4 regions of the Oceanobacillus iheyensis HTE831 genome follow, and region 2 is predicted to be linked to each of the others. Evidence: riboswitches for the same ligand, from Rfam matches in the RefSeq annotation. Region 2 holds a riboswitch; each other region holds the start of a gene.

Region 1 (8,273 bases), 1.5 Mb from region 2:
GACTTAAACCACTGATATCCTACTTTTTGATAACTACGTAGGTTAGCTTGAACATTTTCAGGAATTTCATATACCTGCTCTTCTGGTGAATGAAGATGACTTAATAAATCTCGGAAATGTGGATCATAATGCTTTTTTGTTTCAATTAAATCATCTAACTGCGACCCACGATATGCTGGCATTTGAACCTTGCCATCTAATAGTTCCTCTTTTGAAATCCTCATATCATCAAACAAGCGCTGCATCGAACTAAATTCTTCCGTCTCCAGATTCATCATCTGACCTGATTGCAGTCGAAAGAAACGCTTCCGTTCAATTACAGCTTGTAGAATCTTATTTACTTCATTATCATTTATCCCATCAATATTAAAACCAATTTCTAATAAATTCGATTGTCCTTCCATCCGAACACTCGTATATGGTTCTGGCTCATTTTCAATAAACAATCCTCTGAATTCAGAAGATAAGAATAGCTCAACATAATTATCTAAATACGGTAACACATGATAAAGAAAATGATATAAATCTTCTTCTTCCGCATCCATATACAATTCTTTTCCGTTATATCTAAAATTTGCATCTTCAATATATTTCATGATTAATTTTTCTTGTGGTACGTCTCGAATAATCATGACCTGATGATCTTTCTTCCCTTGGAATGGATCAATACGATGGGAACCATACTGATATTCTAACTTTCCAATTATCAAACCATCTCTTAACTCTAAATAACATTTTGCTTGTAATGGGGCTTTTATCAGTTCTTCCGATAAATGATCATCCATATCAATATCACCTATGCGTTGCAATGAAGGTATTACTTCAGATAGGAATGTATCTGTTTGTTCTTTTGGTACATCAAAGTTCATATCTTCAAATCGAAACTTTTCCATTTGTTGTAAGACTGGAATTTGTTCATAGGTTGGAAAATAGAATACTCCTTGCTGAAACAATATATTATATAAGGGAAAGAAGATAGTCTCTTTCAACTCAGACATAGACAAAACAACATGCTCATCTTGTTTTGTAATATAAAACTGAAAAGGTAATTCATTCTCTTGCAATTGAATATCCTTATACTGTGTTACATTATCAACAATATAAAAATTACGATCGACAAGCTTAAATAGTAAATCTTTCACTACATAAGGTGGAATAGTTACATACCTTCTATCTGTACTTCTCCCTCCAAATGTATAACTATCATACAGTTCTTCGTTTTTACATAAATCATGCAATATACGTAGAATCTCCATATCCGCTTCTAAAAAAGAGTGAATGGACGGTTCGTAAGTAAACTTCTTCGTAAATGAAAATGGTTCTTGATCCTGCACCGCATCTAAAAAAGATGCTACATTTCGTACAACATAACGATGTTGTTCACCCGTCTTTATTTCTAACTGTAACCGTCGATCATAGGTCCAGCTCCCAATATACTCCACCGACATTTCTGAACTGGAATAATTCTCTTCCTCTACAGCATCTAATGGGGTTAAAATATTACTCATTGCTTCTATAAACCTGCTTGAACGATAAAAATTTGGTTGTCTGATGGATGCATCTCCATTATTTTCTAAAGTTGATATCGCAATTAAAGATGCTACAATATGTTTACAAGAGCCAAATGTTTCAAAAGCAGGGCAATCACAAAAAGTATCAATGGAACCTTTCTCCATATCCGTTAACCCTATTTCAACAAAATAATCCTCCGAACCTTGTACTGTCGCAGTCCAAACGTTATGGTTACGATCAAAAACAACGTCTTTCACTTGGTCATTTTTATAATAGGTTAATCCCCGCTTATAAAATGCAGAAGGAAATAGTTTTTGAATATCAATATCTTTAATACTTTTCAAAGCTCATTAACCCACCTTTTTTGACCGATTTCTTCTATTATATAGTAAAAATACCCATTTTTATACGATTTACACTAGTTTCTTTTTCGATTTAAGCACTACGAATATATAAATTAAGATTGAAATTACAATGGATCCTGCTGCAGTTAAGTAAATGGAAGCATAATTAAACCAGGAAGCTATTTGTCCAAATAAGATTGCACCGATACCTACTCCTAAGTCAAATGAAGAAAAAAATGTTGCATTAGCCATCCCCTTTCGATCACTAGGCGCTTTATTAACAGCCCATGCTTGTAGAGCTGGTTGAATTGCTCCGAACCCTAACCCAAAACATCCAGCTGCTGTTAATAGAATGGCTGTACTAGGTAGCCAAGCTAACAATAACATGGATACAAAAATTAATACGGCTGCAGGCAAGAATATATATTTATGTCCTTTGCGATCATAGATTTGACCAGAAAATGTACGAGATATCATTATAAAAATAGCAAAAATCAAGAAATACAACTGGATGCCTTCAACGCCTCTTTCCATTGCATGAAGTGGTAAAAATGTTGCTATCCCTCCAAAAGCAAAAGTAATAAAAAATAAGAGAACAGCCGGTTGTATAGCTGATTTTTCAAATACATCAAATCGAGCTGGCTGTGTTTTATGTGGTGATACATTTACTTTCCTATAGTGAATTTTCAATGCGAATAATAATGCAAATAAACCAAATACTGCACATAATAAAAACAGCTGACTATATGAAATAATCCCCACTAGTGTTAATCCTAACGATGGACCGAATGCTAAAGCGATATTACCTGATAAACCAAAATAACCCATTCCTTCCCCTCGACGCTTAGGAGGAATCAGATCAGTTGCAACAGTCCCTCCAGCAGTTGTGGAGAATCCCCAACCGATTCCTTGGACGATACGGATAATGACAAGTAGAACAAGACTTGCTGTAAATGCATACGCTCCTACGGATATAACAAAAATCCCTAAGCCTAATAAATAAACAAATCCTCTTCCCTTTGATTCTAAAGCATGCCCTGCATACGGGCGAATAAGTAATGCTGAAAATGTAAATATACCAACGATAATTCCAACCATTTGATCACTACCGCCTAATTCTTTAACAAATAATGGTATAGTTGGTAATGTCATTTGAAATCCTAGGAAAATAAAAAAATTCGCCACCCATATAAACAGAAAGTCCCTCGACCAAATTTTCTCTTTGCCTAAACTAGCTTTAGTATTTCCTTCCTGCACCATAAAAAAACTTCCTTCTATGTTTAGTTAAGTTACGGTGTTATTATACAAGAATTTTTTGATTATTTAAATCAATCGACTCTCCTAATTTTAGATTAACTAATATTTCGCTTTATGAAATATTAGTATCAAAATAAAACGAGTAATGATTTAGTCTTGTTCCCAGATCTAAATCATTACTCGTTATCTCACTGAATCCATTTCGATTTCCATTGCAGACGAACGCTTTTTAGCAGGTACGGCGTCAGCTAACTTGAAAAAGAAGAATACAATTTCTTACGTTTTTTAATAAAACTTGGCAATTATGAAATTGACTCCAAAGAATTTACTTTTTAACTGTAAGCTGTTCTAATTCTCTTTCTAAGAATTTCGCGACTTCTAACATTCCATACGAGCCATGGTTATCTTCTGCTTCTGAATTATAATTCGTGTTTGTATTTATATCATACGTATAAATATTCCCATCTGCATCTTCGATAAACTCAATTCCAGCGATTTGAATATCATTAGCCGCTAAAACTGTTTCATATTGTTCTATTATTGGGTGACTAAATCCTTCCCGCACTTGGAATTTAGCTGGTTTTTCAACTTCTCCTTCAGCTGGACAAAATAAATCTTCCACCGAGCAAGCATCTGCAGGACATAGCTCAAATCCTTCTGAAGTATCTACTCGAACGGCATAAACAAATTTCCCACCAACGAACTCACAACGAGTGATATAAGCCTCTGGAGATACAATATACTCTTGCAATAATGTTACACCATCAATTGGTTCTTCAAATTCACTACTATTCACATAAGATTGGAGAGCTTGTGTTGAACGAAATAACTGTACACCTAAGCCTTTTCCTGCTCGATTATGTTTGGTAATAAAACTTGTTCCTTCAAACTGTTCTGCCGCTTTTAAGATATTTGCTTTCCCAACTGCTGCAGCTGTTTTAGGCGTTTTCACACCAAATCTTTCTAGTTCCAAGTATTGTTGAACCTTACTTACTTCCAACTGTAGAGCACGACTACCATTAATCACCGTTCTACCATGAAACTCTAACCAAGCTAACACCGCATTTGTAAATTCAGGGGCATAACGATTACCTCTTGTATGTGAGGATGCGCTCATACGATTATAAAATATACCCTCTGGCGGTTCACTTAGTAGATCTATATGCCCTTCTTGAAGTAACCAATCTTCATAAGGAAGTTCCAATTCATCCAATCGTTTTATAAGGTGGTCCGTCCATTCCATATTTTCATGTAAAACATAAATTTTACTCATCATCAGGTCTCCTTTTAGTTTAACGTAGATGTCTTCTTTCTTAATTCTTCCACTCTAGGCATCACTTGCTTAGCAAATCGTTCTAGCTCTTCCAATTGAGGCGAGCATTGTAATAAGAGCTGATCCAACCCTACTTTTTCATATTCTATTATTCTTTCGGCAATTTGTTCAGGTGTGCCTACAAGATTCGGACGTAGTCCTCTATTCGATACAGAGTAATCTTTTATTTGCACTTGTTGTTCTAGTTGGGATTTTGAAGTAAAGTCTTTCATTCCTGCATATCCCTTATCATCTTTTATTGATGTAATTCTCTCCAACTCTTGAAATGCTTCTTCCTCCGAATCTCTGCATATCACATACGCAGCCATACTAAATGATTGCAAAGCTGCTTTATTAAGACTATTTCTCCGATTTTTCATATTAGCAATTTTATCTTGAATTTCTGGTACAGTGCCACCATGCATCACATATGCATCACATAGAGTAGAAATTACTCTCTTTCCTTTTTCACTTTCTCCACCAGCATATAAAATTGGATTCGGTTGTTGGATTGGTTTTGGCGCTAATTTCGCATTCTCCACTTGATAAAACTTACCGTGGTAAGAGAATGTCTCTTCCGTCCATAGCCCTTTTAAGACCTCTAGGAATTCGACCGTTCTATCATACCGCTCATCATGCTCAGTAAAGTCCCCACCATATTGTTTTGCTTCTTCTGACCACCATCCAGAAACTACATTTAGCGTGAACCTACCTCCGCTTAATTGATCGATATTAGCTGCCATTTTCGCTAGTACTGCTGGATTATGATATATCGGCCTAACCGCTGTCATAATTTCGATTTTGTCTGTTACAGCAGCTAACCCAGCCGCTGTTGTCAAAGCTTCTAAAGAATTTGCTTCTATCCCTTTAATATCATTTAAATATAACTCAGCAATTAAAGTCGTATCATATCCCCATTCTTCCGCGTGCTGAATTACCTGTTTTGCATATTCAAAAGTAGGAGGCATCTGTTCATCTTCTACATTACGCAACCACCCTCCAAAAATCGGCAACCAGAAACCATACTTCATTTTCATCCCCCATTATCTATCGTTAGTAATTAAAAAACCCTTTTCATAAAGATAAGAAAAGAGCTCTGTCGCCGACTTCTCTTATCTACCAAGCATAGAATACTTGATGGATTTGGCACAGTATTCAAGCTAGAACCTGTTGCCGAGGCTTCTTTGGGCCATTTCCCTCCACCTCTCAGGATAAGATATTTCATTATTTAGTTTGTTGCCACGATAATAATACAAGTTGATAGAATTGTCAATTAATTTTTTCTTACAAAACAGAGTTGACTTATATGAATTGATATATTAGAATATATAAAAAATTAATACTTCTTATCGAGAGAAGCTAAGGGACCTGGCCTGTTGACGCTTCAGCAACCTCTATCTCCATTAGAAAGGTGCTACCTCCAGCAAGATGTATGTCTTGAAAGATAAGAGTCCAGATTAAAAAAAATCCGCGACGCTCTTATTTATTAAGGGCATCGCGGATTTTCTTATATTAATTTTATTTTTAAAGGAGATTGGTAAAATGAACAACATTGTGACATTGTCCGGCAGCCCCTCCGAACTATCTAGATCTGAAAAAGTACTACATTATTTAGGGAATCAATTAAGTGAACAGAAATTCTATGTGACCCATATTTCTGTTAAAGATGTACCCTATGAGGATTTATTCACAGGAAATTTCCGTAGTACAGCCATTAAGAACATCACTCAAAAAATTCAAATGGCTGACGGTGTCATTGTTGGTTCTCCTGTTTATAAAGGAGCGTATTCAGGTGTATTGAAAGCATTAATTGATATCCTGCCTCAAGATGTACTAAAGCACACACCAGTATTACCAATTATGACCGGAGGCAGCCCTGCACATTTATTAGCAGTTGAGTACACGTTAAAACCGGTTCTTGCAACCCTAAAAGCACATAATCTCAAAGGGTTATACTTTTTAGATGAACAAATCAACAAACATCGCGATATCCCTATTGCCGATGATGAGATACTACAAAGAACGAAGAAACAAGTGGACTATTTTGCTCAGATGGTTGAAGGAACATCAACACAAGCATTAACAACTTATTTATGATAGAACAAAGCTCAAAGAAGAGTGGTCGCTATGAAAAAACCAACAAAGAAATGAGAAAGGAATCATTTACCTTTATAAGAACAAAAGCGCAAGCGCCCGTTTATCACCGTATGTCCTGCGCCCCTGTTTTTCAAGGGGTGGTTCGACTGGTCGAACTTCTTTATTTCTTTGAGATAAAGGAAACACGATAAGCGTATGCGAATCGATGTTGACTTTCACCATTGGCATAAGTGCGACTATGCCTCATAAAGAACATTCGGCAGTCTTCTTTTCACCATGGCATAAGTGCGACTATGCCTCATAAAGAACACTCGGCAGTCTTCTTTTCACCATGGTATAAGTGCGACTATGCCTCACAAAGAACATTCGGCAGTCTTCTTTTCACCATGGTATAAGTGCGACTATGCCTCACAAAGAACATTCGGCAGTCTTCTTTTCGCCATGGCATAAGTGCGACTATGCCTCATAAAGAACACTCGGCAGTCTTCTTTTCACCATGGCATAAGTGCGACTATGCCTCATAAAGAACACTCGGCAGTCTTCTTTTCACCATGGTATAAGTGCGACTATGCCTCACAAAGAACATTCGGCAGTCTTCTTTTCACCATGGTATAAGTGCGACTATGCCTCACAAAGAACATTCGGCAGTCTTCTTTTCACCATGGTATAAGTGCGACTATGCCTCACAAAGAACATTCGGCAGTCTTCTTTATCGTAAGGAGGTTTCCGGAAGGACAATAGGTGATGGGCGCTTGCGCTGGACGTGGCTAAATAACTTAGTTGTTTATCCACAGCCCCAAAGTTTTATAATTTCCTAGACCATAAGAAAAGAGACTAGGAATGTTCACTCATTATCCTAGTCTCTTTAAAATTATGAAATCTTAAAGGCTATATATTACTCTCCTATGACACCACATGCAATACGATCTCCTGCATCACCAGATGGCTGAGACTTATAATCATCTGGACCTGAATGAATTATTAATGAGGTTCCTTGTTCAGTATACAACGTATTCTCTGTATCAGCCTGTAGAGTCACCATTGGTGCATCTACCTCTGTCTGAACTGTTCCATCTTCCTCTACGGTAATGTTCTCTAAATCACCTGCATGAGGTCCTTCTGGATGATTGAACCCGTGCTTAGCATTTGTCGGATTATAATGTGATCCTGCTGATTCAAAATTTGGCAATTCACATTTACCTGCTTCATGAATATGAAAACCATGTTCTCCTGCTGGAAGATTTTCACCTTCTAATGAAATCTGAACCCCTTCTTCACCTTCTGTTAAAGTAGCTGTTCCAACTACTTGTCCTTCATTATTTTCTAGCGACACTAAAACTTCCTCTTCCGCAGTTGCATTCGATTCTACCGCTTCTTCACCTTTATCCTGATTTTCTTCATCTGATTGATCATCACCGCAAGCCATCAGGAACAGCGCAATTACCATAAACGACAATAAATATACCCATTGTTTTTTCACTATGTTTACTCCTTTCACTGAAGAAATGAATATATAATGATTTCCTATTTCTATAATTCACAACTTAGCTTAGATTTAAACGCGAAATTTGGTATAATATGTAATTTGTAAAAATCCGAATAATTGGCATATGAAACCCGATTTATATGTATACTCCGCTTTCTCATGCATCGAGGTCTTCTATACCTTCCACAGGGCAAGGAAGACCTCGACTGCATTGCAAGCAGAGCATCGTTTTTTGAATTTCAAGGAGTATCGTATATTTCATATG
Region 2 (8,273 bases):
AAGTGATTTCTTATGATATTCCCGATTTGACCCTTGTAATAGACGAAAGGCTGCAATTGCCGCTAAAACAAAAGCAATCGTCATATAACCAGTTGATAACACGTGCGCTACTTTTGTAGGCATGGATACCGTGAACATGGCAGCAAGTGGATTAGCATTAACAAGCTCGCCATTTACAATGTCAAAGCCGGCTGGAGAATTCATAAACGAGTTAACTACCGTAATAAAGTAAGCTGACATACCGCCACCTACAGCAACTGGTATGAGTAATAAGAAATGTTTTTTTTGATTATCGAAGCGGTCCCAAGTGTATAAGTAGATACCAAGAAAAATAGCTTCGAAAAAGAATGCAAATACTTCCATAAACAGAGGAAGTGCGATAATATTACCAGCTAACTCCATAAAACTTGGCCAAAGTAGGGAAAGCTGCAAACCAATAGCAGTACCAGTAACTACACCGACAGCTACTGTTACTATAAACCCTTTTGCCCAACGCCGGGCCATTAATAAGTAATGCATGTCATTTTTCTTAATTCCTATCCATTGAGCAATCATAATCATTAGTGGGACACCGACACCAATTGTGGCATAGATAATATGGAAAGAAAGCGTGAGTAAAGTCAGTAAGCGACTAGCATATACCGGATCATCGAATAACATTTGTTGACCTCCTTATAAGACAACCATATTGTATTAATTTACCCGGTGATGGTTAAAATTAATCGGAAACAATCGAAAAATAGTAATTTTTATCTTCTATAACGTTGCCTTGATGATACGTACGTTCGATAAAGGTTGCGTCGTTATTCTTATCGATTAAGATAATTGTCGAAGCTCTTGTCCCATAATTACCAGTATCTATAAACATAGAAGATAAATTTCGTTCTAATTGTAATCCAATACCGGTGTCAGGAAGGTCTTGATCATTTGGTTTATCCGCATTTTGTAAGATACGGAATAATGCCTCGTTAGAAATATCTTGATTACTTTCAAGGTGGTTTTGTAATAACCCCCTCGCTTTTACTACTTTTGGCCATGGAGTATTCAATTTATCGTTACTTAAGGAATGTATACCCGACACTAATTGTTCACTACTATTATAAATATTGTTGTACGTATAGAGGTTTTGGTAATTACCAAATAAAGCATTATATCCTGCATATAAGGATTTATTTTCTTCTAATCTGGATAAAAAATGTGATGCATCTATTTCATTATTTAAAAAATCAACAGGAATTTTTCCTCTTGAATATGTACCTGTCTCAGGAAGTGAAGGATTTCTGTAATTGGTGATTGCTGCAATTTTTCCTTGCTTTGTTATACCCAACCATGTACCTTTTGATTTTAAATCTCTTCCTGCTAAAATAGCTGGAGCATCATCCCAAAATGATGCTTTTGCAGTGGGGCGGTCATAGAATTCATCACGATTGGCAATCAATATAAATGGATATTCTGAATGTTTTTGGATAGCGAATGTTATTAAGCACATAATGATACCTCCTAGTCCATATTATAGATGGAACTATTTGATTTGACTAAAAATCAGATTGAAACACAATTTAGTTGTTGACATTTAAGGAGAAACTGATAATAATATATAACAATACAGTTGAACGTTTAACAGAGGAATAGTATGTAGATATCGAATGAAAGAGATCGGAATTTATTAGCTGAGAGATTCCGTCATTGCTGATTTATCAGAACCTACCTTTGGAGTCCCATGTAAACATGGGCGTTTAGCCAGCGTTAATGGTAGAAGTGAGATGCAAATCATTGCATCTAAGATGTGGTGGTACCGCGGAAGAAAACTCTTTCGTCCCTTTTATTGAATGGGGATGAAGGGGTTTTTTTATGTTCCAGGATATTATTAAATTTTGAAGCTGTGGAAAAAACGTACTAAGTTATAAAGTTATTTAGCCCGGTCCAGGACATGCGGTGATAAACGGGCGTTTGGGCTTTTGTTCTTATACCTGAAAATAGACACTTAGAGAATATTGAGGAGGAGAAGAATATGAATAAGAAGAGGGTAGTTATAAAAATTGGAAGTAGCTCACTAACGAATGAAAAAGGTGAAATTGATCATAAGAAACTAGGAGACCATGTGAATGCGTTAGCTATGTTACATCAACATAACTTTGAAGTTATTTTAGTTTCCTCAGGAGCTGTTGCAGCGGGTTTTCGAAACTTAGGATATTCTTCTAGACCGGTTACGTTAAAAGGAAAACAAGCATCCGCGGCGATTGGTCAAGGTCTACTTATTCATACTTATATGGATAAGTTTATGGAATACAATATTCGATCTGCTCAATTATTATTAACGAGGTCTGATTTTTCGGTCCAAAAACGGTATAAGAATGCTACATCTACTATGCTTGAATTACTAGAACGAGGAGTTATACCGATTATTAATGAAAACGACACAGTTGCTGTTGATGAGTTAACGTTCGGGGATAATGATATGCTTTCTGCTTTAGTTAGTGGTTCTATCCATGCAGCTCAATTAATAATATTAACCGATATTGATGGGATTTATGATAAACATCCTGGTAAATATGCGAGTGCTATGCGGTACGATACAATTGATTTAATTACTAATGATATGATACAGGAAACGGATGTTTCAGGATCGAAATTAGGTACTGGTGGTATGAAATCGAAACTGATGGCAGCAAAGGTAGCAGCTTCTCTCGGAGTCCCAGTTTTTATTGGTAAAGGGGTAGGAGTATCTAAATTACTAGAAATAGTAAATGGACATGGACAGGGAACGTATGTTAGAAGTTTCCGCAATAAACAAATTCCGATTCGTAAGCAATGGATTTCTTTGCATTCGACATTAGAGGGGAAAGTATTTATTGATGATGGGGCTACTCAAGCACTTATGCATAACGGCGGTAGTTTGTTGTCAGCTGGTGTGATTAATACTCAGGGAGATTTTGAAGATGGAGATGTTGTAGAAGTTTATAATCGAAGAAATTTATTAGGAAGAGGGCAAGTGAGTTGTTCGTCTGAAGAGCTCAACGCAGCCAACACATTAAAAAAAGCAAAACAGATGACGCAAATCCCTGCTATTGAGGTGATTCACAGAGATTCATGGGTTATGGTTGATCAAATAAAGGAGGAGTTCCAATGAGTGAAGTAATAGAGAAAGCGAAGCGTGCAAAACAAGCAAGTTTTAAAATGGCTCTATCTACAACGGACGACAAGAATGAAGCATTGCAATTAATATCACAAGCAATTATAAATCACAAGCAAGAAATATTAACTGCAAATGCTTTAGATATAGAAGAAGGGAAGAAAAAAGGGTTATCTGAAGCGGTTATCGATCGAATAAGATTGAATGAGGAAAGGTTACAAGATATAGCTGATGCAATTTTACAGGTAACTATATTAACTGATCCGATTGGAGAAGCTCTAGAAATAATAGAGAAAGATAATGGCTTATTTATTACCAAAAAGCGTGTTCCAATTGGTGTTATTGGTATGGTTTATGAAGCTAGACCGAATGTCACTGTAGATGCAGCTTCTCTTGCAATAAAAACAGGGAACTCAGTAGTTTTGCGTGGTAGTTCTTCAGCCATAGAGTCTAATAAAGCGCTTATTCAAGTTATTCATCAGTCATTGGCTTCCAGCTCTATACCAAAAGAAGCTGTGCAATTAATTGAGGATACTAGAAGAGAAGTAGCGAATCAATTTTTTCAATTAAATGAATATCTAGATGTTTTAATACCAAGAGGAGGTAAACAATTAATAGATACAGTGATAAAACAATCAACTGTACCTGTAATTGAAACTGGTGCAGGAAATTGCCATGTTTATCTAGATGAATCTGCTAAAGTAGAGATGGCAACGGAAATTGTTTTGAATGCAAAACTTCAGCGTCCATCTGTGTGTAATGCAATTGAGTCATTAATTATTCATAGACAGTGGTTTGAGGATCATGGTTTAGAATTATTAAAAACAATGCAATCTCATGATATCAAAATTCACGGTGATTCAGTCGTTATGGAAAAATTTCCACCAGCAATAAAAGCAGTGGAAAGGGACTGGGAAAAGGAATATTTATCAAGTGAAATAAGTGTAAAAATAGTTGATTCAGTATCAGAAGCTATCGATCACATCAATCGCTATGGTACACGTCATTCGGAAGCGATTATAACGGAAAACAAGATGAATGCTGAACAATTTCAGCTTCAAGTTGATGCTGCAGCAGTTTATCACAACGCTTCAACTAGATTTACAGATGGATTTGAATTCGGATATGGTGCAGAAATAGGAATTAGTACACAAAAATTACATGCTCGTGGTCCGATGGGGCTGGAGGCATTAACGTCGACTAAATTTGTGATTTCAGGATCAGGACAAATTCGCGAATAAAAAAACACCAAACTACTTCTAGATTATATCGGAAGTAGTTTGGTGTTTTTATAGGTTTTAGAAGCTTATTCCCAAATCTCTTTGGAAAGCTCTACAATATATCGTAATTTATTCCACTGATCCTCTTCTGTTAATTTATTTCCTTGATGAGTTGATGCAAATCCACATTGTGGACTAAGTGAAATTTGATCTAGCGGGATGTATTGTGACGCATCTTTGATTTTATTAATGATTTCTTCTTTGTCTTCTAGCACACCGAATTTAGAAGTGATTGCCCCAATGACGACCTGTGGGCCACCGTTAGGAATGTGAGAAAGAGGCTCAAAGCTTCCTGAACGATCATCATCATACTCTAAGAAAAATCCGTCCACTTTTTCATTAGCAAATAAGGTTGGGGCGATATGAGCATAACTTCCTTCAAATGCCCAGGCAGATCGATAGTTTCCTCTACATAAGTGTGTCGTTACTATTAAGTCATCTGGTTTATTCTCAAGTACACTGTTTACAACATGTAAAGATAAATCAATCAACTCTTGACGAGATAAATCTTCTTCAAATGTTATTAACTCATCTACGTTCAATCCAGCAATGTATACATCATCTAATTGCAGGTATCGACATCCAGCATCGTAAAATGCTTGAATTGCATCTCGATACGTACTAATAATATCCTCTGCATACGATTGGATATCTGGATAAACTTCAGGATTGCGCGTTCCTTTGTGAAATAATTGATTTGGACTAGGGATGGTTTGTTTTGCTACAGCACGATCCCCTACTATTTGTTGAAACTCAATGAAATCCTTCACAAATGAATGGTCTTTTGGAAAACTGATCTTTCCACTATTACGGATGTTATATCTCTCCGTTTCAATTCCTTTGAATAAGTAACCTTTTTCTGGAATATAACCTTCTATGCCATTTAATTCTTCTAAAAAGTCCGTATGCCACCATAATCGACGGAACTCACCGTCTGTAACAGCTTGTAAACCAACCTCAATTTGTTTGTCTACGATGCGCTCGATTTCTTCTGTTTGAATGTCTCGCAATTCTTTTTCTGAAATACTTCCATTTGTATAATCTTTTCTTGCCTGGTGTAAACGCTCTGGTCGTAGTAAGCTACCTACATGGTCTGCGCGAAATGGTGCTTTAATAACTGTTTTTGTCATGTTAATTTCCTTCTTTCTCCTTTAGATTTGGGCTAGTCTTATAGAGTAGGGTCTTGCTCTATGAAACTAGCATATGACAGTTCTGTACAGAGAATAGGGAAAAGTAAAAACCCCCTTCTACAAGTAAGAAGAGGGTACAGGAAACCGTACTATATACTCTTCTCATCTTCTAGCAATTACGCTACTGGAATTGGCACAGTACTTAATCAAATAAGTCTGTTGCCGAGGCTTCCTTGGGCCAGTCCCTCCACCTCTCTGGATAAGAATTGTCATATTTAATTAATAGAAATTTTATAAGATATTGAATATAGTGTCAAGACTTTTTTGAAAATAAAAAGTTTGTGCTTCTAGCCGGGCAGTACTACGCTGAACGAAAGATCATAAAGATTTCAAAACATGTAAAGTATTCGGCTCTGTTGAGGGCATTTAAGTCATGCATTTTGGAGTTAATATTAGCACGGATTCTCTACCTATATTAATTTGTTTTTGGAACTTATTTTAGTTCCTTTGTCTTGCAATTCCATCTTGGAACGATAAAATAACAATAAGCTCATTTATACATTGAATTGTTTTAGAAAGAGGTATTTCATGTTAACGAAAATTACAGAAGATATATTTCAATTCGTAGTTCGATTTAAAGGTGCAATGGGGGAAGTGAATTGTTATTTAATAAAAGGAGAGAATGGATATACTGTCATAGATACTGGTATTTATTCAACGGGAACTAAGGAAACATGGAAGACCGTTTTGGATAATTATCAGATTGAAAAACTAATATTAACCCATACTCATGAGGATCATATAGGATTGGCAAAGTGGTTTCAAGAGGAATATGCCATTCCTGTCTTTGTTTCTAGAAGAGGGTATAAAGAAATGCTAAAGGGAAGAGACCGAAAAGTACATATGGAAAGAATGAAAGCATTAATAAAGCGTCATGGTACACCACCATTACCGTTAAAAATAAAGGATTTTTCTTTTATCTATGATTTTGAACCGGACGGATTTTTTGATGATTTTGATGAAGTGGTTTTAGGAAATAAACCTTATCAAGCGATTTGGACACCAGGACATGCACCAGATCACTACTGTTTTTATAATACGCAAGAGGAAGTAATGATTATAGGAGATCATGTGATAGAGCATCTTTCACCAGTTATTGGGTTATGGATGGGAGAAGAGTTGAACCCTTTAAAGGATTATTTACCATCCTTATTAGAATTACAGGAATATCCAAGTAAGTTAGCATTACCCGGCCATGGAAAAGTGATGGTAAATTTATCAGAACGGATAACGGAAACGTATAACCGACATCTTTTTCGACTTGAAGAACTCAAACGACTTCTATCAGACAAACCGATGTCAGCTTTTAAAATCACTACAAAAATTTATGGACCGATGAAAGGGACTGCTTTTGTCAGTCAATTTATGGCAACATTAACACGTTTAATTTATTTAGCAGAAAAAGAGGATATACAAAGTGTAGAGGAGAACGGTAAAGTACTCTACAAGGCGAAATAAACAATCGAAAATAGATGTTTAATGTAATGTACGAACGGTTAGAATGATAGAACGCAAAGATAGGAGAAAAATGTATGTATAAAAATTCAGAACGCTTTATTACAGCATTTAATCGTATAGACAAAGCATTAAAATCACAATTACAGAAAAAAGAAATGGGTTTCTCAAGAGCAGTCCGTGTTTTATCAGATTCTAATGCTACGATAAAACGATATTACGATGATTTATTGGAATTTGCTGAACTGAGAAATGCAATTATTCATAACCGTATCAATGTTTCCTATGCGATTGCAGAACCTCATGATACAATTGTGGAACGAATCGAAAAAATAGAAGAAGATTTTACAAGTCCAAAACAAGTAAAGAATGCATTTATAAAACAAGTGGTTACATTCCAATTAAACGATTCTGTACAAAAGTTACTTCAGGTAGTAAGAGATAGAGGATTAACGAAGTTACCGATATATAAGCATCAAGATTTTAAAGGTTTAATTACACATAAGGGCATTGCTCGTTGGATCGCAAATTCAATGAATGATAGTCAACAGATCACTAATGCAACTGCTGAAGATATTTTACAATATGAAAAATCAGATAATCATCTTTTTATAAGCGAGGAAATGTCTGTATATGAAGCTGCTGAGGTATTTTCAGAACAAGTCGGAAAAGGGAATCGGCTCGCGGCATTGCTTATAACAAAAACAGGGAAAGAGGATGAAAAGTTGGTAGGCATAATTACCAATTGGGATATTATGGAGATATAGGGGGAGTCTGGAATGGTTAAGTTTGCAGCGATAGATTTTGAAACAGCAAACGAAAAAAGAAATAGTGCCTGTTCCGTAGGTGTAGTAATTATGAATGATACTGAAATTATAGATGAGTTTTACACGCTCATTAATCCGTTAGCTTCATTCCGCTCAGGAAATGTCTTTATACATGGAATTACCGAAGAACAAGTACAGGAGGCACCGACCTTTGCTGAATTATGGCCAACATTATCAGCGTATTTAGAAGACACGATATTAATTGCCCACAATGCAAGTTTTGATATGAGTGTTCTACGTCAATCTTTGAATAAATACGACATCCCATGTCCAAATTATACGTCGCTCTGTACGGTTAAAATCTCACGGTTAATTTGGCCGCAATTAGAAAATCATAAATTACATACGGTGGCAAATCACCACGGTATAGCGTTAAATCATCATCATG
Region 3 (8,273 bases), 1.4 Mb from region 2:
TGCTAATGTTTCACTTGTTAAGCTTGTTTTTCCTGATGGATGGAGCATAAGTGCTACATCAATATCTTTTAGCAGACCATGTTTTACAAAGCTGCCTTTAGCACTTCCGTTAGGACCACCTTCCTCAGCTGGGGTGCCGAGTACAACTACACGTCCTGCAGTTTCTGTAAGGGATTCAGCTAAGCCGATAGCTGCTGCGACACTTGTAGTACCGATGATATTGTGACCACAAGCATGCCCGATGCCTGGCAGTGCATCGTATTCTGCTAAGAAGGCAATTGTTGGACCTTCTATGCCACTATCTTTGGATGCGAAAAAGGACGTCTTATGTCCTGCAACTGATGATTCAACAGTAAAACCTGCATCTTTAAGCGTTTGGATAAGCCTCGAGCTTGCATAAAATTCTTTATTTCCAATCTCTGGTTGTGCATGAATATCCTGACTAATTTGAATATATTTATCTTTGTTATCCTCGATACTTTGAAAAATTGCTTCTTGACGTGATTGAACAATCGTCATATTTTTTGCTCCTCCAATATAATTGTTATTTCTTTAACTGTTCAAAAGCTTTATCTAACTGTTCTTGTGTTAACTTCACTAAGAAAGAACCGCCGTTTGTATCATCCTTGATTGCCTGTTCAATATCTTCTTCTTGATATAGTTCTACGATACGCTGGTATACTTCATTGTCTTTGTCCTCTGCACGTGTTGCGATAATATTGACATAAGGGTGTGTTGCCTCACCATTTGCGTCTTCAATATAAATTGGGTCTTCACCTGGCTCAAACCCTGCTTGGCCAGCCACACCATTGTTGATCACAGATGCTGCGACATCTGGCAATACGTGGGCAGTTTGTTGTGCTGTCATTGGAATAATTTCTAGATTCAACGGGTTTTCTTCTATTTGTGAAGGATCACCGAACATTCCAAAATTATCACTTAAGGTTAGTAAGCCTGCACTCTCTAGTACACGTAAGGAGCGAGCTTGGTTTGACGGGTCGTCTGGGATGGCAATTTTGTCTCCCTCTTTTAATTCAGAAACGTCACTAATTTTCTCGGAATATAAACCAATTGGCGCAAGAACAGTAGATCCAATCGGAACGATGTCTTCACCGCTTTCCTTTACATATTGCCCTAAAAAAGCAATGTGTTGGAAGGCATTGATATCAATATCTCCTTGAGCTAAAGCGTTGTTTGGTAATGTATAATCGGCAAACTCGATAAGTTCAATGTTAATTCCTTCTTCAGCTGCTTTTTCTTTTAGAAGGGGCCATTGAACGCCATCGGCACCATTCACTCCAATTTTTACAGTCACTTCTTCGTCTCCAGCTTTGGCGTTATCACTTCCGCATGCTGCTAAAAATAATGTAAAACTTAATAATGCTAGTAAAATAAATGATTTTTCCATGTGAAATTCCTCCTAATATAGTTGTGATTTAACGACGCATAATCTTTTTGGAAATAGTATTACCGAGCCATTGAGCTAGTTGAACCATAACAATAAGTATGATTACGGTGACGAGCATAACGCTACCGTCGAATCGCTGATAACCATATGTCATTGCGATATGTCCAAGACCACCGCCGCCAACTGTACCAGCTACTGCAGAGAAATCGATTAACGAAATAGATACAAATGTAAGTCCTAGAATTAATGGTCCTAGCGCTTCTGGAATTAGTACCGTAAAGATGATCTTCATTGGACTGGCTCCCATTGCTTTAGCAGCTTCAATAACTCCAGGATCAATGCCTACGAGATTATTTTCTACTACCCTTGCAATGGTAAAACTAGCAACAATAGTCATCGGGAAGATGGCAGCAGCAGTTCCTATTGTCGTACCAATGACGAGCCTAGTAGCTTGTGAGATCGCGACTAGAAAAATGATAAATGGGATAGGACGAATAATATTAATAATAAAGTTCAGTAGATTAAAGATAATCTTGTTTTCTAGTATGTTGTTTTCACGGGTCACAAATAGCAATAGTCCCATGCAAATACCTAAAATAGAACCAAAAAATAATGTCGCTGCGACCATGAGTAAGGTTTCTCCTGTTGCCTCTACAATTCGTGGCCAGAACGTACTCCAATCAACCCCCATGTGAATACACCTCCTCTATATCAACAATCAATTCTAATTCTTGAATAACGTGTTGAATTTGCTGTTCATCTCCTCCAAAAGAGACTATGAGATTTCCAAATAATTTTTCCTGTAGTTCACGAACGGATCCATAGACAATATTAAAGTCAATGTTATGCTTACGAGTTGTACTTGATAAGATGGGGTCAGTGGCTCTTTCTCCTTTGAATAAAACACGATAAAGATTACCCCCACCAGCTTCTGTCCACTCTTTTAATACCTTTTCAGATGGGAGTTCTTGTTGTACCGAACGAATAAATCGTTTTGTTGTTTCGTGAGAAGGTTTTGTAAAAGTATCAAATACATTTCCATTCTCAATGACTTTCCCATCTTCCATCACAGCAACTTTGTCACATATGGACTGAATAACTCCCATTTCATGTGTAATAAGAAGGATGGTAATACCCAAATCTCGATTTACTTTTTTTAATAATTTTAAAATATCCGATGTTGTATTTGGATCTAGAGCAGAAGTGGCTTCATCACAAATTAATATATCAGGGGATGTGGCCAATGCTCTTGCAATCCCGACACGCTGTTTTTGTCCGCCGGATAATTGGTCTGGATAATCTTTTGCTTTATCGGATAATCCAACAAATTGTAGCAGTTCACTAACTCTTTTGGTTACGACGCTTTTTGATGTACCAGCAAGTTTGAGAGGATATGCAATATTTCCTGCGACTGTTCGTGATTGGAATAAATTGAAATTCTGAAAAATCATTCCTATATTTCTTCTGCGCTCCCGTAATTGCTTGGCGGATAATTTCCCTACATCTGTTCCCTGGATATGTACCGATCCTTCGGTAGGGCGCTCAAGCATATTTACTAATCGAAGCAAGGTACTTTTTCCTGCACCGCTGAACCCAATAATTCCATAAATATCTCCTTTTTCGATCGTTAGAGATACTTCTTTAACAGCTTCTACTTTTCTTTTTCCTAGTGTGAATGTCTTTGTTACATTCTGAAATTCAATCATGTCTCAACCCCCAAGCGAAATAAAAAATCCCTCTTTTCTTGAAAGACAAGAAAAGAGGGATTCGTACCATATGTATATATGTAGAAGCCATCGTTTCTCATCTTTCAAATGCTCGTTTGCATTTGCAGGAATTGGCACAGTATTCTTTAATATAAAGAATCCGCTGCCGAGATGTCATAGGGCCTGATCCCTCAATCTCTCTAGATAAGAAAAAACGTAAAATATTTAGTTGTTATATTGAAAGTAATTCTAGAGGATAAAATAAATTAAGTCAATATGGTTTTAAAAATAAAATAATTCTGATAAATAGTCCGAGTGTAATTAATGAAGAAAATTGCTCTATTCATCTTCACTACGAAGTCTTGCATAAATACCATTTGTCCGGTTCAAATCAAGCTTAAGTCCAGCATATGGATTAGCGTGTAAATTTTCTTTAATCCATTCACGCAGAGCAGAAATAATATGTTTTGTTACAATTTCTTGCTTGCCGAATACAGTGGTTATTTCTGCAGAGAAACCGGAATAATCATCATAAAAAAGTTCAACTTCTACTTCAGCTGGCTCAATTTCACGTTGGCGAGCAATATATATACATACGGCAAGAATAATGTCTTCTTCAGGAATGATTAGCTTCGTCACTTCCAAAGCTCCTCTTCATTTTGATGTTGATTGTGTCGTAATAATTCCTCTGCAAACTTCTTCATCACCTAAGCTCCCTTTTCTATGAAGTCGGTCACTTTATTTTACTATAATTATGTCAAATTTATGAAGTGAAATGATTTATTAGCAATAGGAAATATTTTCTAATTCGTAAATAAAATCCACTAACCTACTCTAGTACAGCACTTTCCATGATAGAGAAAGTAGCTTGGTTACAGTTAATTCCTGCCATACGACCATAGGGGAGTGTTGCTTTTGGTTCACTATGTCCGAAACTTACATTATAAAGAACAGGTAATTTCGATAGACCATTTTCTTTTAATACAGCTGTAATCACTTGTTTATACTCTTCGTAATAGGTTTCTCTATGCGGTTTAGCAAAAATAATCCCATTCGCGTTTTGAAGTATGCCTTGTGTAGCATAATTTTGTAACCATCGAGCGAGAAGGTCTGGCTTTGGTTCTTCTTCAGAAGTTTCGAAGAATAATATCGAATTTTTCCAATGATTGATTTCCGGCCAAAGACTCGTGCCTTTAATACTTTCCATGGAGTCAATACATCCTCCAATTAAGCGTCCTTGAACAATACCCTCTCCTTGTAAAATTTCATACGTTTTATTTGGATAAGTTGTTCTTTTCGTGTCTTTATTTTTAACATCCCACTCTAGGTAGTCACTAGTCCATTGCTCTGGTGGTTCGATATCTCCAATTATTTCGTTCGAGAATAAAGTGTTGTGAATATGCTTGATAGTATATGGATCCATTTCAACATTTTCAGCGAAATCCGTCATGACAGCAGGTCCATAAAAGGAAGATACCCCGGCTTTATAGCAGAAAAAATGAGAAATAGTCGTATCCGAATATCCTAAGAATATTTTAGGGTTTTTTTGAATGATATCGAAATCAATATAAGGTAATAGACGAATACTATCTTCACCACCTATGTTCGAGATAATAGCTTTTATTTCTGGATCTTCAAAAGCTTCCATTAGATCTTTTGCACGTGCTTCTGGGTGTTCATGCAGATATGCTTCTCCTTTTAAACTATTAGGAGTAGGGACTACCTGTAAACCGAACACTTCTTCTAAGCGCTTAACCCCTTGATCATAGCGCCATTGTAACTGCTCTTCACCAGCACCGCCCCATGAAAGGGAAATGGTTGCAACTTTATCTCCTGCTTGTAATTTTGGTGGTTTGATAAGCATATGGATACAACTCCTTCTTATTTTTGGGATGCCTGCTTGTATTATCGTAATATATCATTAAAATAGAGTTTTTCTGTCACTTTCTACTAACATATCGTATTCATATTTGTTTTACAAAGAAAGACGACAAATTTTTTTAGATTGTTATAGAAACTAAATTAACCATTCGAAATATCAGCTTGTTTTTTTAAAATAACGCAGCTTGAGCGCGATCGAAAAGTTTAAATCGTGATGGATTAATCTATTTAAATGATACGATGATTGATGGAGAGAATGGACGGTTATGAAATGAATGGTAATTTTTGGATGTAATTGAATTTGCCTATCTATTAGAGAAGTACGGATTAAATACATTATATAAAGGTGAATTTTTTAAAAAGTAAGAAAGTAGGATGGACAACGATACATAAAGTGATAAAATATTAATAAAGACATGGGATAGTGTGGGTGAGCAGATGAAGATATGGTGGAGAAAGATAGCAGTAGTTCTTATTACAATATTAACATTAGGTATGTACTCTCCGACAACCTTGCTGGAAGTAGATGCTCAAAAGGAAAATGGTAGTGTATCATCCTCTTCAAACGCAGATCAGGAAACAGTAGCCAGGACGATAGAAATACAAGATGATATTGCTACAACCGAAGAGGATCTAGACACAGCATTAAATCGGCTGATGTCTCAAGCTCAAGAACAATCAATGATTAAGTTTGGAACAAAGATTGCTACAAAAGTAGAAGATGAATTTAACCAAGAAATTCTTCCAAAAATAGAAGAGGTATTACATACATTATTAGAAGAAACAGAAACGGCGTATGCATTCCTTTCTATTACCGAGGATCCTTCATCCGGTTACGGTGAGCGGATATTTAATGTTTATGATGAAAAGACAAAACAACATGTAGCTAAATTTCATGTTCGTCGAGATAATCGACCGTTAGAAGGACATTATTTTAATTTTCACTATCACTTAAGCACGGACAAATTCAAAGTACATCATGATATTGGAGATATCTACTGGGATAAAAATACACCCCCGAAATGGATGATATAAATTTGTATCTTATCTAAATCATGATAAGCCGAACTAAATACCGGATAGCATAGGGTCTTCTGCCTGCGTGGGTTAGAGATGTTTGTTACTGGTAATTTAGTTCGGCTTTTAATTTGTTAAGGAAGAAGCGAGATTTTTAAAATCGTGACTTTATCAACTGTTGCAAAAAGTGAGGGATAAGGCTAGTCCTTACCCCTCATTGGAAATGGAGCGAAGAAATTCACCTATTTTCTGATCAGAAATGGTCATGTCAGCATATTGATCATACGGTGTAGGGTCTTGATTAACGATAACAAGTTTCGCTCCATTTTCTTTTGCGATTAATGGGATTTGATTCGCTGGCGATACTGTCAATGATGAGCCGAGTACGACAAATAAATCTGCTTTCTCTGCGTCGTTAAATGCAGTTTGAAAAGCTTCTTGAGGTAGCATCTCACCAAACAGAATAATGGAAGGACGTAATACGCCACCACAATCGCAATGATATTCATTCTCTACATATTCTTTGCTGCTATATTCTTTTCCACAACTTTGGCAGTGTAGCTTTTGCAGTGTGCCATGTAATTCATGTACGATTTTACTGCCGGAAGCCTGATGAAATCCGTCGACGTTCTGTGTAACAATGGAATGGACAAGGCCTTGCTTTTCCCATTCAGCCAAGATGTAATGCCCCTGATGCGGACCATATTCTTTTACTTTCAATACACGTTCTCGATAAAAGTCAATAAATGTTTCAACATTATTATTCAGTGTATCTATACTAGCAATTTTACTAGGATCGTGCTGTTTCCAAAGCCCTGTGTTAGCAGATCGGAAATCCGGCAGACCACTCTCGGTGGACATGCCAGCCCCAGTAAATATAACGGTATAATTAGATTCTTGCAGCCAATCTTTTATCACTTTTATCCCTCCTAATAGTGGCATCTATTATACAGGCTAACCTGTTTCAAACGCCAACGATATTGACAGAAAAATGGGGATATGTTATTAAAAATATAGAGGTTAGCACTCGTAAGTAGTGAGTGCTAAATGTAGAAAAGAAGGAGATGTTATTATGGGAAAGCGTAAATTTAAAGCCGAGTCACAAAAACTATTAGATATGGTGATTAACTCTATTTATTCACAGCGCGAAGTGTTCTTGCGTGAATTGATTTCCAATGCAAGTGATGCGATAGATAAGATTTACTATAAAGCATTAACCGATGATTCCCTGTCATTTGATGTGGACAACTATTATATAAAAATTACTCCAAATAAAGAGGAACGCACATTAACGGTTGTCGATACAGGGATCGGTATGACAAAAGAAGAATTAGAAAATAATCTTGGTGTGATCGCAAAAAGTGGTTCTCATACATTTAAATCAGAGAATGAAATTAAAGATGGCCATGATATCATAGGACAATTCGGGGTTGGTTTCTATGCTGCGTTTATGGTAGCGGATAAAGTAGAAGTGGTAACGAAATCTATTGATAGTGATGCAGCATTTAAATGGGAATCCAAAGGGTCTGATGGATATTCTATTACAGAAGCGGATAAGCAAGATATTGGAACAACAATTACATTGTATATTAAAGAAAATCAAGAAGAAGAAAACTATGATGAGTTCTTAGATACATTTACGTTACAGCAAATCATTAAAAAGTACTCTGATTTTATCCGTTACCCAATTAAAATGGACGTAACGGAAAGTAAGTTGAAAGAAGGGTCAGAAGACGAATATGAAGATGTAGTAGAGGAACAAACAATTAATACGATGGTTCCTATCTGGAAGAAGAATAAGAGCGAATTAACCGATGATGACTATACGAATTTCTACCAGGAAAAACGCTATGGATTTGATAAACCACTCAAACATGTACACATTAATGTGGATGGTTCCATTCGTTATAATGCTATATTATTTATCCCAGAAAGTGCGCCATTTAATTACTATACACGTGATTATGAAAAGGGTCTTGAGCTTTATTCGAACGGTGTATTAATTATGGATAAGTGTGCGGACTTACTTCCGGATTACTTTAGTTTTGTTAAAGGAATGGTAGACTCGGAAGATCTTTCACTTAACATCTCCCGTGAAATGCTACAACATGATCGCCAATTAAAGCTAATCGCTAAAAATATTAAGAAAAAAGTGAAACAGCAGCTAGTAAGTCTTTTACGTGACGAACGTGAAAACTATGAAAAATTCTTTGATGCATTCGGTCAACAAATTAAATTTGGTGTGTACAGTGATTACGGTC
Region 4 (8,273 bases), 1.3 Mb from region 2:
AGATGAACGGGAGGGAATTTTTATATGTATCGCACAGTAACTGATTTTTTGAGTGAATGGAATGATTCTGCAGATGGCACAGCCAATGTAATCAATAATTTAACCGATGATAAGCTTGATCAAGCAATCGTAGAAGGTCACAGCACACTTGGTTGGTTAGGTTGGCACTTGGTAAACAGTCCAGCTTTTTTTGGGAAACTAGCTGGCCTAGATATTGATCTGTCACATGATCCAGATCGAGTTCCTACGAAAGCGCAAGATATAGCAGAAGCGTATAATGACATGGCTCAAATTGTTAAAGAGCAAGTAGAACAACAACTTACTGATGAATCATTAAACGAAAAAGTGGATAGTTTTGGAACACCTATCCCTCGTGGTGCAATACTAAGAAAGATGATTGATCATCAAACACATCATCGTGGTCAAATGACTGTACTTTTAAGACAAGCTGGCTTATCTGTCCCTGGTGTTATGGGTCCAACAAAAGAAGATCAGTAAAGTTGTAATTTGATTTTCACTTATCATAATAATTAAAATATGGTATATTATAGTTAGAGAGTAATACGATAATGAAAAAGTCATCTCATGCAAAAACATGAGATGACTTTCAATAGACCAACCCCAAAGTGGGGAAGGCACACCGAAGGCAATAATCCCTCAGCGCCGGGCTAAAGCACATGAGGGGTTATTTTTTTTGGTTGATTTCGGACATAATAAACGCAATCAGTGTTCCAAAAGAAATCATAAGCGTCAATACGCCTTCCATATCCATAGGCACCACCCCCCTTCAAAGGAAATACCTTTAAAGGAAATGTGTGTACCTAGCACCCTCATGTGAAGCCGGTCTATTATAGTACTAGTGTAACATATATGAGCAGAATTCATTCTAGGCTATTTGTTGTGTTTTTATAATATACAAATTTTTTAGTGGATTAAAAGCTGTTTATGGTATGTTTAGCCCGATTTGTCGTACCGATATTAGCTAATTCAACAGCAACTTGTTTTTTAATTTAGCTGAAGCCGGGCCTAGGGTCTGCGATGGAAATCAAATTAGCGAAGTATCTTATTATGGAACTGATTCACTTACAAGATGTACAACGGAGTCAAATGTGGTAAAATGTCCACGATAAGAAATCATGTAGGAGGAATATGATGGCTTTAAAATTTTATTGGTATCCGAATTGTGGGACATGTAAAAAAGCAAAAAAATGGTTTGATGATCATCAAATAGACTATGACGCAATACATATTGTGAATGAGACTCCGTCTTCAGATCAGATTCAAAATTGGATAAACATCAGTGAGCTTCCTGCAAAAAAATTCTTTAATACAAGTGGAAAAAAGTATCGAGAACTTAATATTAAAGACAAAGTCAATCAATTATCTGAGAAGGAAATAGCAGATCTATTAAGTTCAGATGGTATGTTAATTAAACGCCCAATCGTTACGGATGGGGAAAATATAACTGTTGGTTTTAAAGAAGATTCTTTTGAGAAGGTCTGGAAGTAAATTTTAACTAGAAAAATGATAGTATAAATTGTATAGTTAAATTGCAATGATAATTTGGAGGGATTTTTTATGAGTTTGCCACAAGATTTATTGTATTCTAAGGAGCATGAATGGGTAAAACAAGAAGATGGAAAATTACGCATTGGGATTACAGACTTTGCTCAAGATGAATTAGGAGACATTGTGTTTGTTGAACTTCCTGAAATTGGTGAAGAATTAAAAGTCGATGATCCTTTTGGTAGTGTAGAATCTGTAAAGACAGTATCTGAGCTCTATGCACCCGTAAGTGGAAAAGTAGTCGAAATCAACGATGACTTGGAAGATAGCCCAGAGTATGTTAATGAATCTCCATATGAAAAAGCTTGGATGATAGTGATTGAACCATCTGATGAAAAGGAACTTGAAGAGCTATTATCCGCAGAGAATTACGAGGCATTTATACAAGACTAATTTTTAGGCTGACTTTTACACGTTAATTGTGTATAGTCAGCCTTTGTTTTATCATATAATGATTATATGTAAAGGTTCTATGTCAAATGTGGTGGTGGGTTGAATCAACCCATCACCTTTTTCATTTCTTGTTGCCACAGGATTTTCTTCTTTAATCTCTCGAAGCCTTTGATTCCATAAGAATTGCGTTTTATTACTTTAATCGTGTTGTTCACACCTTCGATATATCCGTTGTTATAAGGATATACAAAGGCTTGTAAAATCTCTTGTCTCCAATTTATAAAAGTTTTTCTTAGACGATGAAAGGCTTCAATCCCTGACCTCTTTAAGGATGCTAAACAATGATCTAGGTTTTTACTTGCCGTTTGATGATCACTTTCCTTAAACCATTTCTCCATCATGACCTTCAATTGGTAGGCCTCTCTTAAACGGGTATCAATCTCTAGAAGCTTTTCAACTTTTTCTTCTTGATCTTCGTCCAGATTAAAATGCGACTTCCACAATAACTTCTTACTTCTCTTCATTTGAAGACGGATGGGTTTATCGACATCTGCCTGCACCTGCCGTCTCACTTCATCCAAAGCCCAATATACTTGACGCATGAAATGGAAACGATCGGCGATAATAAGAGGATGATTAAGCACATCACAGACTGCTTTCTTGAACCACTTCGACATATCCATAACGACAATTTCCACCTGACCTGTATCGCGGGATCGCAGATACTTTTTAATGGTATCCACTTTTCGATCTTCTAAAATATCAATAATATGTTTATTTTCCACATCGACAATGACCGTTTGAAACCGTTCTCCTCCGGCGTCCCCTTTAAATTCATCTATGGCTATCGCTCTCGGCAGTACTCGGTTTGTCTTTATGTTTCGACGATCAAACAGTCGCAAAAGGCGAGTGTCCGTCAGCCCAGTCCATCTCGCAGCTGTTTTAAATGAGCTGGAAGATGTATACATCAAAGCTTCTGCTTGCAGAGAGGTGGTACAACGTTGATAGCGATCAATCATTTGAAGTCGTTCGTAAAAGGTCTTACCACAATCCTTACACAAATATCTGCGTTTCCGAAGGAAAAGTTTTACCTGTTGGTTAGGTAATACGGGACCTTGAATCGGTTGAATTCGATAACTATGAACCCGTTTCGTTTTACATCGACAGAACGGACATTTCTGCTGACGTTTTTCGGTATAAAGTTCAACAATCAAAGCATCCGAACCCTGAGATATATCCCACACCTTCACATTAGTATCTTTTATCCCTAACATTTCTATGATAAAATGGTTTTGCATTCGTTCTCTCTCCTTTGCCTTTTGTGTCGCAACTTTAGGGTATCAAAAGAGAGAGAACGGTGCATTTTTTACATCTTTAAAACATTGACAGGACAAGAAGCACCACCACATTCATTGTAGAGCCTATGTAAATACTAGTATTGATGGCTCTTTCAAATGGAAGTCATCCTTATAATACAAATCAAATCGTGATTAATAAGCATGTTTCTTGCTTGCATAAGGAGTGCTATGCGATGATGATAAATGAATCTAATAAAGTAATTATTGTAGAAGGTTTGTCAGATAAGCGGCAAATTGAAAAAATTATTGATGATAAGGTTATAATCGTCTGTACAAATGGAACTTTAGGCGTTGAAAAACTCGATGAACTACTAGAAACGTATGAATTAGATGAGAAGGATGTCTATATCTTAGTAGACGAGGATCCTTCTGGTATGAAATTAAGAAAACAATTAGCTAGAGAGTTACCTCATGCAGAGCATATTTATGTGAGCAGTGAGTATCGAGAAGTTGCAGCTACACCTATGAAGGTTTTAGCAAATGCATTAATTGGAGCGCGGTTTACGGTTAATCCGACTTATTTACTTTAAAGAAAAGATTGATAAGGTGATATGTATGAAGGAATGGAATAAACAAATGGAACGAGGTGTGATTTATATTTACACACCATTCTGTGGAACATGTTCGGTTGCAAGAGCGATGTTGGAGAATATAGAGCGGCTTCACCGACAAGACATTTTCTACGAAATGAACGCAGCTGTTCACCCTGAATATATGCACGACAACCAAATTGAAAGTGTACCGTGCTTATTATTTGTTGAAAATGGTGAAATTGTCGAAAGGATATATACATTTTATTCAACTGCGAATATCTATGATTATTTAATACAATATCAACCAGAATTATTCTCAAATGTGACGTAAAAAAATTAATTGACAGTCCTATAGGCGCATGCTAAGATAGGTACACTGAATTAATAAAAAATAACCATTAACAATATGATATCTCTTATCTAGAGCGGTGGAGGGACTGGCCCTTTGAAACCGCGGCAACCTTCATAATTAAATGAAAGGTGCCAATTCCTGCAGAAAATGAAAGATGAGAGAACGTCAGACGATATACGATAAATACGTACGTCTTTCTGTTCTCTTACAGAAAGGCGTTTTTATTTTGACGAATTATGGGGAAACTATACGAAATGGTTGCTGGAGAGTAAGAGGAGGAATAAAGATTGATATCCATCGAAGGGTTAAGTAAAGTATTTTCATTAAATAAAAAAGACATCAAAGCTGTAGACTCATTGACCCTCAATATTGAAAATGGCGATATTTATGGCGTGATCGGGTATAGCGGAGCCGGAAAAAGTACGTTTGTACGTTTGATAAATCGACTAGAGGAACCTACATCTGGAAAAGTAACAATTGGAGATCAGGTTATAACAGAGTTAAATAAAAATGATCTTCGAGTTGCACGACAAGATATAGGTATGATTTTTCAGCACTTTAATTTATTATGGTCACGCACTGTTGAGGACAACATTGGGTTTCCACTAGAAATTGCTGGTGTTGATAAGCAAGAAAAAGCACGGAGAGTAAAAGAGTTGATTGGTTTAGTTGGACTTGAGGGGAGAGAGAAATCTTATCCTTCCCAACTGAGTGGTGGACAAAAACAACGTGTTGGTATTGCTAGAGCCCTAGCAAATTCACCTAAAGTATTATTGTGTGACGAAGCTACCTCTGCTCTGGATCCAGAAACGACGAATCAAATTTTATCTTTACTGCAAGACATTAATGAAAAATTAAATTTAACGATAATCTTAATTACGCATGAAATGCATGTTATCCGTAAAATTTGTAATCGTGTAGCTGTTATGGAGCAAGGAAAAGTAGTGGAAGAAGGACAAGTCCTTGATGTATTTACAAATCCGAAGCAATTAGTAACTAGAAAGTTTGTTGAACAAGTTATGAGTTCTAATGAGGATAGTGATATATCAACAATTATAGAAAATTATCCAGATGGAGTTTTATATCGGGTTCATTTCTTGGGTGAAACAACAAATCAAACCCTAATCAGTCAAATAGCTAAACAATTCTCTGTAGATTTAAATATTATCCAGGGAAATATTACACAGACACAAGCAGGCAGCTATGGAGCATTAGTAGTTCAAGTAACAGGTAATGAAAGCGAAATTGAGCGAGCTAAAAGCTTTATTGAAAGTCAAGAGTCTGTTGAATTGGAGGTAATTCAACATGCTAAGTAGTTTGTTTGAAGGGATTAAAATAGAGGATTTAATTGAAGCAACATATGAGACGTTTTATATGACAATGATTTCAATGGTAGGGACAGCTATTTTTGGGATTTTACTTGGGTTACTATTATTCCTTACATCGAAAGGTAATATTTGGGAAAACCGTACCGTGAATAGTATTGTTGCAGCCTTTGTAAACATCTTCAGAGCCATACCGTTTATTATATTAATTTTATTGCTATTTCCGTTTACCGATTTTCTGATGGGAACAATTCGTGGTCCTAATGCTGCTTTACCTGCGCTAATAATTGGATCTGCTCCTTTCTATGCACGACTAGTAGAAATTGCACTAAATGAAGTGGATAAAGGTGTAGTGGAAGCCGCAAAAGCAATGGGAGCGAAAACGAGAACGATTATTTTCAAAGTTTTATTACCTGAATCAAAACCGGCACTTGTGTCTGGATTAACTGTTACCACAATTGCTTTGATAGGATACACCGCTATGGCAGGAGCAATCGGAGCAGGTGGATTAGGAAACTATGCTTATTATTTCGGATTCCAGCGTCGAGACTTTGATGTTGTGTTATGGTGCACAATTATTATCGTTCTTATCGTATTTATATTCCAATTCATCGGGGACTCTATTACAAGGAAACTCGATAAGCGTTAAAAAATACTCAAGTTACTTTTGAGTCAATTTCATAATTGAAAACATTAAAAAGTAAGGATATAAATGTAATATTCAAGTTTTATACCAAATAACTAATTATGCAATTGATTTTACTACTTGATGAAATAAATAATATGTTTAATAAGGAGAGAATACAGAGATGAAGAAATTATTATTTTTGTTAGCTATTTCATTTGTGGGATTATTAGCAGCTTGTGGAACAAGTGATGAAGGTTCATCAGGGGATGGGTCTTCTAACGAAACAACAGAAATAACTGTTGGCGCGTCCAGTGTACCGCATGCAGAAGTTTTAGAAGAAGCGAAACCATTATTAGAAGAACAAGGTATTACATTAAACATCGAAGAGTACCAAGATTATATTTTACCTAATGATGATTTGGCTGATGAACGTATTGATGCAAACTATTTTCAACATATCCCTTTTCTAGAACAAACAATTGCTGATACTGGCTATGAAATTGAATCCATTGGTGGTATACATGTGGAACCAATGGGTGTGTATTCCCAAAATATAACTAGTGTTGAAGAAATTTCAGAAGGTACTGAAGTTATTTTAAGTAACTCTGTTGCTGAACATGGTCGTGTCCTTTCTTTATTTGAAAAAGAAGGTTTAATTAAATTAGATGAAAGTGTGGAAAAATCTGCAGCAACGATAGATGATATTGTTGAAAATCCGAAGAACCTTCAATTCTCGCCTGAGACAGAACCAGGTTTCTTACCTGAATTGTATCACAGTGAAGAAGATGCATTAGTTGTTATTAATACGAACTATGCTATTGATACTGGATTAAATCCAACGCAAGATGCATTGGTTGTTGAAGATGAGGAATCAGATTATGTTAATGTAATTGCAGTTAGATCGGAAGATAAGGATAATGAAGCCTTAAAAGCATTAGTTGAAGTGCTACAGTCAGAGGAAATTCAAACGTTTATCACGGAGAACTACGATGGAGCGGTGGTTCCAACTCCAACAAACTAAGTATTAAAGAGTAAAATGTAAGAATTGAATAGAAAACTCAGTTAAAGTACTTTATTCTTAAAAAAATGAAGATTTAATGAGAAATCAAGGTTTAAATCCATTTTGTTCGGGAATAGTCACTGTGTTAACATTTTTATTGTTAACGAATAAGAAAGGATGATTTATTATTACCAGTGGAATGGATTTAACCTTTACTTCGGAAATGGAAAAAGGTCTTGGACAATCTAGAGGATTGAATTATGAGGAATATGGAAGAAGTTTAGAAAAACAAATTCATGTTGAAAAACTGAGAGACAAGGAATATCATGAAGCCAAATCAGTGGCATCTGAAATAAATTCACAAATACCGAAATAGATCAAAAAAAGGCTGATGTCGTTACGACATCAGCCTTTTTTATAATTATAATAAGTTAAGGAATTTAAATCTACTAAGGCTAATCTATTTCTAACGCCATTGTCCTTATTACAGTTACATTTGATAATATGTTAAAATACAACTATATGTCCTTCTTAATGATTCAGTAAAATTTTTATCTTTTCTTCTTTATTAATAGCTAGCAAACGAGTTAGAAATAACCCGTAATGGCTAGTTACAGTATAGCTTAAAAGAGTTGATAATTAATTTGAAATGCTTTAAGATTATAATGAGAATAAATTGAGAATGGATATAAATTCATTTGATGAAAATAAAGTACTTGGAGGTATGTTTTATGTCAGGATCAGTTTTAGAAATCAAGAATCTTCATGTTAGCATAGAGGATAAAGAGATCTTAAAAGGGGTAAACCTTACAATAAAAGGTGGAGAGTTCCACGCAATTATGGGGCCGAATGGTACTGGTAAATCAACATTAGCATCAGCAATTATGGGTCACCCAAAATATGAAATAACGGAAGGAAGCATCACTCTTGACGGTGAAGATGTATTAGAAATGGAAGTTGACGAGCGTGCTCGTGCTGGAATGTTCTTGGCTATGCAGTACCCAAGTGAAATTAGTGGTGTTACAACTTCTGACTTCTTACGTTCAGCGATCAATGCAAAACGTGAAGAGGGCGATGAAATCCCACTTATGAAATTTATTAAAGAATTAGATAAAGAT

The links. Region 2 has a riboswitch for S-adenosylmethionine ahead of OB_RS05610 (5-methyltetrahydropteroyltriglutamate--homocysteine S-methyltransferase). Riboswitches for the same ligand answer to the same signal wherever they lie in the genome.
Region 1: it holds a riboswitch for S-adenosylmethionine, as region 2 does, so the genes downstream of both, OB_RS15695 (LLM class flavin-dependent oxidoreductase) here and OB_RS05610 (5-methyltetrahydropteroyltriglutamate--homocysteine S-methyltransferase) in region 2, are expected to answer to the same signal.
Region 3: it holds a riboswitch for S-adenosylmethionine, as region 2 does, so the genes downstream of both, OB_RS16125 (methionine ABC transporter ATP-binding protein) here and OB_RS05610 (5-methyltetrahydropteroyltriglutamate--homocysteine S-methyltransferase) in region 2, are expected to answer to the same signal.
Region 4: it holds a riboswitch for S-adenosylmethionine, as region 2 does, so the genes downstream of both, OB_RS12255 (methionine ABC transporter ATP-binding protein) here and OB_RS05610 (5-methyltetrahydropteroyltriglutamate--homocysteine S-methyltransferase) in region 2, are expected to answer to the same signal.

Annotation. Positions count from the first base shown of each region.
Region 1 is NC_004193.1:3,194,996-3,203,268, forward strand. Features, by position in the region: gene OB_RS15680 (DEAD/DEAH box helicase) at 1-1,856, opposite strand, end outside; gene OB_RS15685 (MFS transporter) at 1,926-3,116, opposite strand; gene OB_RS15690 (ATP-grasp domain-containing protein) at 3,439-4,386, opposite strand; gene OB_RS15695 (LLM class flavin-dependent oxidoreductase) at 4,401-5,456, opposite strand; SAM riboswitch class I at 5,535-5,643, opposite strand; SAM riboswitch class I at 5,769-5,876, shown strand; gene ssuE (NADPH-dependent FMN reductase) at 5,968-6,522, shown strand; gene OB_RS18440 (hypothetical protein) at 6,519-6,713, shown strand; gene OB_RS15705 (superoxide dismutase family protein) at 7,418-8,002, opposite strand.
Region 2 is NC_004193.1:1,092,291-1,100,563, forward strand. Features, by position in the region: gene OB_RS05590 (cytochrome ubiquinol oxidase subunit I) at 1-660, opposite strand, end outside; gene OB_RS05595 (NRDE family protein) at 719-1,489, opposite strand; gene proB (glutamate 5-kinase) at 2,012-3,130, shown strand; gene OB_RS05605 (glutamate-5-semialdehyde dehydrogenase) at 3,127-4,374, shown strand; gene OB_RS05610 (5-methyltetrahydropteroyltriglutamate--homocysteine S-methyltransferase) at 4,440-5,543, opposite strand; SAM riboswitch class I at 5,703-5,809, opposite strand; gene OB_RS05615 (MBL fold metallo-hydrolase) at 6,132-7,061, shown strand; gene OB_RS05620 (CBS domain-containing protein) at 7,136-7,825, shown strand; gene OB_RS05625 (3'-5' exonuclease) at 7,838-8,273, shown strand, end outside.
Region 3 is NC_004193.1:3,289,524-3,297,796, reverse strand. Features, by position in the region: gene OB_RS16140 (M20 family metallopeptidase) at 1-519, opposite strand, end outside; gene OB_RS16135 (MetQ/NlpA family ABC transporter substrate-binding protein) at 545-1,408, opposite strand; gene OB_RS16130 (methionine ABC transporter permease) at 1,437-2,099, opposite strand; gene OB_RS16125 (methionine ABC transporter ATP-binding protein) at 2,089-3,114, opposite strand; SAM riboswitch class I at 3,209-3,325, opposite strand; gene OB_RS16120 (YxcD family protein) at 3,454-3,753, opposite strand; gene OB_RS16115 (S66 family peptidase) at 3,944-4,978, opposite strand; gene OB_RS16110 (YpjP family protein) at 5,434-6,030, shown strand; gene OB_RS16105 (NAD-dependent protein deacylase) at 6,220-6,930, opposite strand; gene htpG (molecular chaperone HtpG) at 7,085-8,273, shown strand, end outside.
Region 4 is NC_004193.1:2,433,298-2,441,570, reverse strand. Features, by position in the region: gene OB_RS12285 (DinB family protein) at 25-498, shown strand; gene OB_RS12280 (arsenate reductase family protein) at 1,153-1,509, shown strand; gene gcvH (glycine cleavage system protein GcvH) at 1,579-1,959, shown strand; gene OB_RS12270 (ISL3 family transposase) at 2,064-3,257, opposite strand; gene OB_RS12265 (toprim domain-containing protein) at 3,491-3,847, shown strand; gene OB_RS12260 (thioredoxin family protein) at 3,873-4,181, shown strand; SAM riboswitch class I at 4,264-4,363, shown strand; gene OB_RS12255 (methionine ABC transporter ATP-binding protein) at 4,490-5,518, shown strand; gene OB_RS12250 (methionine ABC transporter permease) at 5,508-6,176, shown strand; gene OB_RS12245 (MetQ/NlpA family ABC transporter substrate-binding protein) at 6,337-7,176, shown strand; gene OB_RS18500 (hypothetical protein) at 7,355-7,531, shown strand; gene sufC (Fe-S cluster assembly ATPase SufC) at 7,887-8,273, shown strand, end outside.